Regions from separate parts of the Brachymonas moutaii (nom. illeg.) genome, predicted to be linked through region 2. Evidence: predicted binding sites of a transcription regulator. Region 2 holds the regulator's gene; the other holds the start of a gene.
The links. Region 2 encodes sigma-54, which starts transcription at its own class of promoters, with help from an activator protein. Its sites were predicted from a motif close to TGGCANGNAANCTGCTTT; they were not measured.
Positions count from the first base shown of each region.

Region 1 (3,411 bases), on a different contig from region 2:
GCAGGGACGCGGAGGGGCTGCCCTCTCGCTCTTCCGGGAACCGCGCAGCGTCAAGTTCGGGCAGCAGGTCATCGGGCAGGTGCTCGCGTTCGATGCAGGAGGCATCCCCGAGCAGGGCCACGGCCGTGCGCAGCACGTTGTCGAGCTGGCGCAGGTTGCCTGGCCAGCCATAGGCCTCGAAGGCCTGCTGCAGCTCCGGTGCGAGCGCGATGTCGCGCCGTGGAGCCATGTCGGCCAGCATGCGCGCCATGAGGGTCGACAGATCCTTGCGTACGCGCAAGGGCGGCAGATGCAGGGTCAGCCCATTGAGCCGCCAGTACAGGTCGGCCCGGAAGCGCCCGGCGGCCACCTCTTGCTTAAGGTCGCGATGGGTGGCGCAGATGAGGGCAAAGTCGACGGCGATGGGCTGTCCGCCGCCCAGAGGGACGACCTGCCGGTCCTGCAGCACGCGCAGCAACCGTGTCTGCAGCGACAGCGGCATGTCGCCGATCTCGTCGAGGAAAAGCGTGCCGCGATGGGCCTCCCGGATGCGTCCGGGAGCTCCTTCGCGCCGGGCTCCCGTATAGGCGCCGGGAGCATAGCCAAAGAGTTCGGCTTCGATGAGGTGCTCGGGCAGGGCTGCACAGTTCACCGCCACCAGGGTCTGCGCACTGCGAGGACCGCTGCGGTGCAGGGCCTTGGCCAGCACTTCCTTGCCGGTGCCGGATTCGCCGTGCAGAAGCAGCGGTATGGGCTGCCCGAGCATCTTGCGGGCCTTGCCGATCAGCACATGCCAGTCCGCATCGCCGGTGTCGAGCCGGGCGAGTTCGTCCTGGGGTGCAGACGACGGCACGGACTGGTCGATCACGACCTCTCCACGCAGCCCCCCCTGGGCTGGAAGCATCACCCGCGCATGCAGAATCTGTACCGCGGGCTGCCGCCCCCGCAGATGCAGGGCAAACACCACCTGAGGCTGCCGGCGCTCCCGGGCCAGCATCTGCTCGGTCGTGGTGTCGAACACCTGTTCGAGCGACACCCGCCCGAGCTTGTGGGTATCGAGTCCCAGAAACGCCAGGGCCGCCTGGTTGGCCCCCACGATGTGGTGCGTTTCATCGAGCGCAATGACCCCTTCTGCGATGGTGCCGATGCCTTCGGGCAGAGGATGGAAATGCAGCCGCACATGGCTGCCGTGACGCGCCTCGAACAGGCGGTTCTCGATCATCTGCGTTGCCGCCCGCACCATGCTGAAGGTATGTGGATGGCGGTTGCTGCGCTCGCCGGAAATGTCGAGCACCCCCAGAATGCGGCCATCAGGCCCGGTGACCGGCGCCGCCGCGCAGGTGAGAAAGCCGTTGCACTCCAGAAAATGCTCGGCCCCATGGACCGCGATGGGCACCCCTTCGGCCAGCGCGGTGCCGATGGCATTGGTGCCGCGGTGGGTCTCATGCCAGGATGCGCCAGGCATCAGCGCCACGCGCTGGGCACGGTCGAGAAACCGGGCATCGCCCAGGGCATGCAGCAGGAGTCCGGCCTCGTCTGCCAGGATGACCATGCTGCTGCTGTCACGCATCTGGCCGTGCAGATATTCCATGACCGGCCGTGCATGCGCCAAGAGCTCGTGCTGGCGCTCGGTGGCCTGGGCCAGCTCGAAGCGGCTCACGGGCAGTCCACGCTGGGGGTCCAGCCCCGCGTGCAGGCCCGCTGCAGCGCTGCGGTTCCATGAACGCGACACATATCCCAGGGTGTCGGGCAACACCCCCTCAGGCAGCGCCCCGCGTTGCTGCAGCATCCGGCGGGCCTGCTGCAGGCTCGCTTCGTCTCGGGAGGTCATGATGGGCATGGTAGGGTCCTCGTCCGCCCTGTCGGGCGCCGTTTCGGCGGCATCCTAGCATGGGCCCGCGCCGCATCCAAACGGGTAAACCCCCGCCATGGGACTGTCTGCGCTGCAGCCCGTGCATGACACAGATGCGCCATGTTCACTTATGACACACCCGTCCTCATTCAAGACACTCATGGCACAGAATGGTGTTCATCGAAGTCGATGTGAAAACCAGATTCTCCATGTGAAAACCAAGTCTTATAGAGGAGTGTCCGGAATTTCCCTTGGATTGCTCGAACTGGCACGCCTGTTGCTCGATGGGCCGCAGCCGCAGCGGACTCCCGCAGTCCGCCGACGGCGACAAGCACAACCTCAAACAGGAGACATCCATGATCTATTCCTACCCCGGCCAGCCCAGCGCGCCCGTCCAGTTCAAGGCCAAGTACGACAACTTCATCGGCGGCAAGTGGACGCCTCCGGTCAAGGGCGAATACTTCGACAACATCACCCCGGTGACGGGACAGGTCTACTGCCAGGCCGCACGCTCCACCGCCGAGGACGTCGAGCTGGCCCTGGATGCCGCCCATGCCGCTGCCGACCAGTGGGGCAAGACCCCCGCTGCCGACCGCAGCAACATCCTGCTCAAGATTGCGGACCGCATCGAACAGAACCTGGAGAAGCTGGCCTACGCCGAAACGGTGGACAACGGCAAGCCGATCCGCGAAACGCTCAACGCCGACGTCCCCCTCTCTGCCGACCATTTCCGCTACTTTGCCGGCTGCCTGCGCGCACAGGAAGGCAACATGTCGGACATCGACGAGAACACGGTGGCCTACCACTACCATGAACCTCTGGGCGTGGTCGGCCAGATCATTCCCTGGAACTTCCCGCTGCTGATGGCCGCCTGGAAACTGGCCCCTGCCATTGGGGCCGGCAACTGCGTGGTGCTCAAGCCCGCCGAATCGACCCCCACCTCCATCCTGGTGCTGGTCGAACTCATCGCCGACCTGCTGCCCCCGGGCGTGCTCAACGTGGTCAATGGCTTCGGGCGCGAAGCCGGCATGCCGCTGGCCACCAGCAAGCGCATTGCCAAGATCGCCTTCACCGGCTCCACCGCCACGGGTCGCGTGATCGCACAGGCCGCTGCCGGCAACCTGATCCCTGCCACGCTGGAACTGGGAGGCAAGTCGCCCAACATCTTCTTCGAGGACATCATGGCGCGCGACGACGCCTACCTCGACAAGGCCATCGAAGGACTGGTGCTGTTCGCCTTCAACCAGGGCGAAGTGTGCACCTGCCCGTCCCGTGCCCTGATTCAGGAATCGATCTACGACCGATTCATGGAACGCTGCCTGCCGCGGGTGGCTGCCATCAAGCAGGGCAACCCGCTCGACACCGAGACCATGATCGGTGCCCAGGCCAGCCAGATGCAGCTCGACAAGATTTCCTCCTACCTGGAGCTCGGCAAGGAAGAAGGCGCCCAGGTCCTGTGCGGTGGCGCCCCGGCGCAGCTGCCCGGTGACCTGGCTGGCGGCTACTACATCCAGCCGACCCTGTTCAAGGGGCACAACAAGATGCGCATCTTCCAGGAGGAAATCTTCGGCCCCGTGCTC
Region 1 is NZ_JBNGEN010000005.1:39,213-42,623, reverse strand. It holds gene ACP2WS_RS07185 (sigma-54-dependent Fis family transcriptional regulator) at 1-1,810, opposite strand, end outside; gene exaC (acetaldehyde dehydrogenase ExaC) at 2,188-3,411, shown strand, end outside.
Region 1: the regulator sigma-54 is predicted to act here: its motif matches at 2,098-2,115, upstream of exaC (acetaldehyde dehydrogenase ExaC).

Region 2 (3,411 bases):
CCGGCCGCCGACCTCCGCTGCGAGGGCGGCAGCCAGGGCCGTCCGCCTGCCGACGGCAGCGAACTGTGCGTGCGCCACCTCCAGAAGGCCTACGGCCGCCGCCGCGTCGTCAAGGACGTGTCCCTGAGCGTGCGCAAGGGCGAAGTCGTGGGCCTGCTCGGGCCCAACGGAGCCGGCAAGACCACCTCCTTCTACATGATCGTCGGCCTCATCCGGGCCGACGGCGGCGCCATCTCCATCGACGGCCAGCCCGTCGAGGACCTGCCCATCCACCGCCGCTCACGCATGGGCCTGAGCTACCTGCCGCAGGAAGCCTCCATCTTCCGCAAGCTCAACGTCGAGGACAACATCCGCGCCGTGCTGGAGCTCCAGGTCGATGCCCACGGCAAGCCGCTCGACCGCGCCACCATCGACACCCAGCTCGATGCCCTGCTCGCCGACCTGCACATCACCCACCTGCGCGACACCCCCGCGCTCGCACTCTCCGGGGGCGAGCGCCGCCGGGTCGAAATCGCCCGTGCCCTTGCCAGCCAGCCGCGCTTCATCCTGCTCGACGAGCCCTTCGCCGGCATCGACCCCATCGCCGTCATCGAAATCCAGAAGATCATCGCCTTCCTCAAGGCGCGCGGCATCGGCGTGCTCATCACCGACCACAACGTGCGCGAAACCCTGGGCATCTGCGACCACGCCTACATCATCAGCGAAGGGGCCGTGCTCGCCTCGGGCACGCCCGAGCAGATCGTCTCCAACGCCGAAGTGCGCCGTGTCTACCTCGGCGAACACTTCCGCATGTGAGCGGACTCCGTCCATGAGCCGCTTCCCGCTGTACCTTCCGAAGCCGCCCTCCGTGCCATGAAAGCAGGACTGCAGCTGCGCACCGCGCAGAACCTCTCCCTCACGCCGCAACTCCAGCAGTCCATCCGCCTGCTGCAGATCTCCACGCTCGACATGCAGCAGGAGATCGACCAGATGCTGGCCGACAACCCCTTCCTGGAGCAGGACACCAGCGCCGAGGACGCGGCAGCCTCCGAGTCGGAGCCCGACGCTGCTGGCCACGCATCCGGCGATGTCGATGCCACCACCGGCCCCAGCGCAGAGGCAGGCAGTGACGACGGCATGGGCGCCACAGCCGAAGGCGGCTACGACGACCCCGAAGGCGCCGACGCCCCCGACACCAGCGAAGTCCTCTCCAGCGACGCCCCCGACCACACCGACCTCGCCAACGCCCAGACCGACGACTGGAGCGCCGGCTCCACCCGCGACGACAGCCCCGCCACCTCGGGCGACGACGAAGTCCTCTCCAGCAGCAGCGACGGCGACGACGACTGGGACAGTCTGCGCGTGAGCAGCGCCGGCAGCAGCCATGACGACGACGAGGACGAGCCCTCCGCCATCGAGCGCGCCGGCTGCCACGAAAGCCTGCAGGACTGCCTGCACCGACAGGCCCTGGCCCTGCGCCTCGACACCAGCGAACAGGCCGCGCTGTACTTCCTCATCGAATCCCTCGACGACGACGGCTACCTCGAAGACACCCTCGGCGAACTCGCCCAGAGCCTGCAGGAGCGCAACCCCACCGGCGACCCCGAACGCGACGCCGAGGAGCACGCCGAACTCCTCCACCACCTCACCATGGCCCTGCGCCTGCTTCAGTCGCTCGACCCCGTCGGCGTCGGCGCGCGCGACCTGGCCGAATGCCTGCAGCTCCAGCTGCGTGCCCTCGACATCCCCGACGCCGACACCCCCCGCCTGCTCGCGCGCGAAGTCGCCCTCGACGTCTGCCGCCAGCCGCTCGACTACCTCGCCCGGCGCGACGTGCGCGGCCTCGGCAAGCTGCTGCCCTATTCGGCCGCGCACCTGCGCAGCGCCATGCAGCTCATCGCCACCCTCGAACCCAAGCCCGGCCGCGCCTTTGCCCAGACCGAGCGCAACATCGTCATCCCCGACGTGCTCGTGCGCGCCAACCAGGGCCGCGACGCCGCCAGCCGCCCCTGGAGCGTGCAGCTCAACCCCGCCGTCATGCCCCGCGTGCGCGTGCAGGAGATGTACGCCAGCGCCCTGCGCCACCACAAGGGCGAAGGCATCCAGGCCCTGCAGCAGCGCCTGCAGGAAGCCCGCTGGATGGTCAAGAGCATCCAGCAGCGCTTCGACACCATCCTGCGCGTGAGCACCGCCATCGTCGAGCGCCAGCACCGCTTCTTCGAGCAGGGCGTGCTGGCCATGGAACCCCTCGTCCTGCGCGAAATCGCCGACGAACTCGGCCTGCACGAATCCACCGTCAGCCGCGTCACCAGCGCCAAATACATGAGCACCCCCTGGGGCACCTTCGAGCTCAAGTACTTTTTCGCCTCGGGCCTCGCCAGCGAAGACGGCAGCACCACCAGCAGCACCGCCGTGCGCGCCATGATCGGGAAACTCATCGCCGACGAACCCCCCGCCAAGCCCCTCAGCGACAACCGCCTCTGCGAACTCCTCCAGGAACGCGGCGTCCAGTGCGCCCGCCGCACCGTAGCCAAATACCGCGAAGCCCTGCGCATCCCCCCAGCCCATCTGCGCAAGGTGCTGGGGTAGGGGAACGTTTCAAGCAACTCCGCCAACTGGCAACTCGCTACGACAAATTCGCCACACGCTTCAATGCCTTTCTGCAACTCGCATGCGCATTCATCTGGCTAATGTGAACACGCCCTAGTCGCCCGCCGCTGGCACGGCGATGGAGATGGCGACGTGCGCGGCTACGTGTCGAACACGCGCCAGACCTCGCATGCTGCGCTTCACCTTGGGCTCGCCTTGTCAAGATAGTTGACCAGGCTTTGCGACATGACAAGGGCGTGGGCCATCAGCGCATTTACCAGATTCTCGTGCCTGTTGATGTCCATGGAGAGCCCGCCAGCTTGGAAGATTGGCTGTTCGACCAAAACGATCACGCCGGCCACGTCGCCGCCACCGACATAGCTGGCGATCTGGGCCCTGGCCGCGGGCTCCCGGGCCTTATCGCCCGCCAAATTGGCCCACTTGAGAACGTCCTCGATCATCGTTTCTGAATTGTCAGTCTTTCCGTTCTTGTGAACGATGACGTGCCGAAACTTCTCAGCCATGCGGGTGTGAAGCCGGAGATTGATGCTGATCTGGTTTTCGACTTCAACCTTCGCGAGCTCAGGTAGCTTTTTCCGAAGCATGTCGATGATCAGAGGCACTTTCTTTTTGAGCTCGGACGGGGGCATCACCGCGTCAGCATCCTTGCTCAGGCGAAAGTGCGTGTGGTCCCCTCTGACGAGCTCATAGAGTGACACCACGAAGTCCTCAAACAGCTCGTAGGCCTCGACGAGCAGCCATTGGTACTGCTTGTTCTTGTGAAGGTAGACGAGCCTGACCGTCTCTTTAGGCGTCAGCCTTGCGTGCGAGTAGGGGGGAAGA
Region 2 is NZ_JBNGEN010000007.1:77,279-80,689, forward strand. It holds gene lptB (LPS export ABC transporter ATP-binding protein) at 1-795, shown strand, start outside; gene rpoN (RNA polymerase factor sigma-54) at 853-2,568, shown strand; gene ACP2WS_RS09015 (hypothetical protein) at 2,769-3,290, opposite strand; gene ACP2WS_RS09020 (hypothetical protein) at 3,383-3,411, opposite strand, start outside.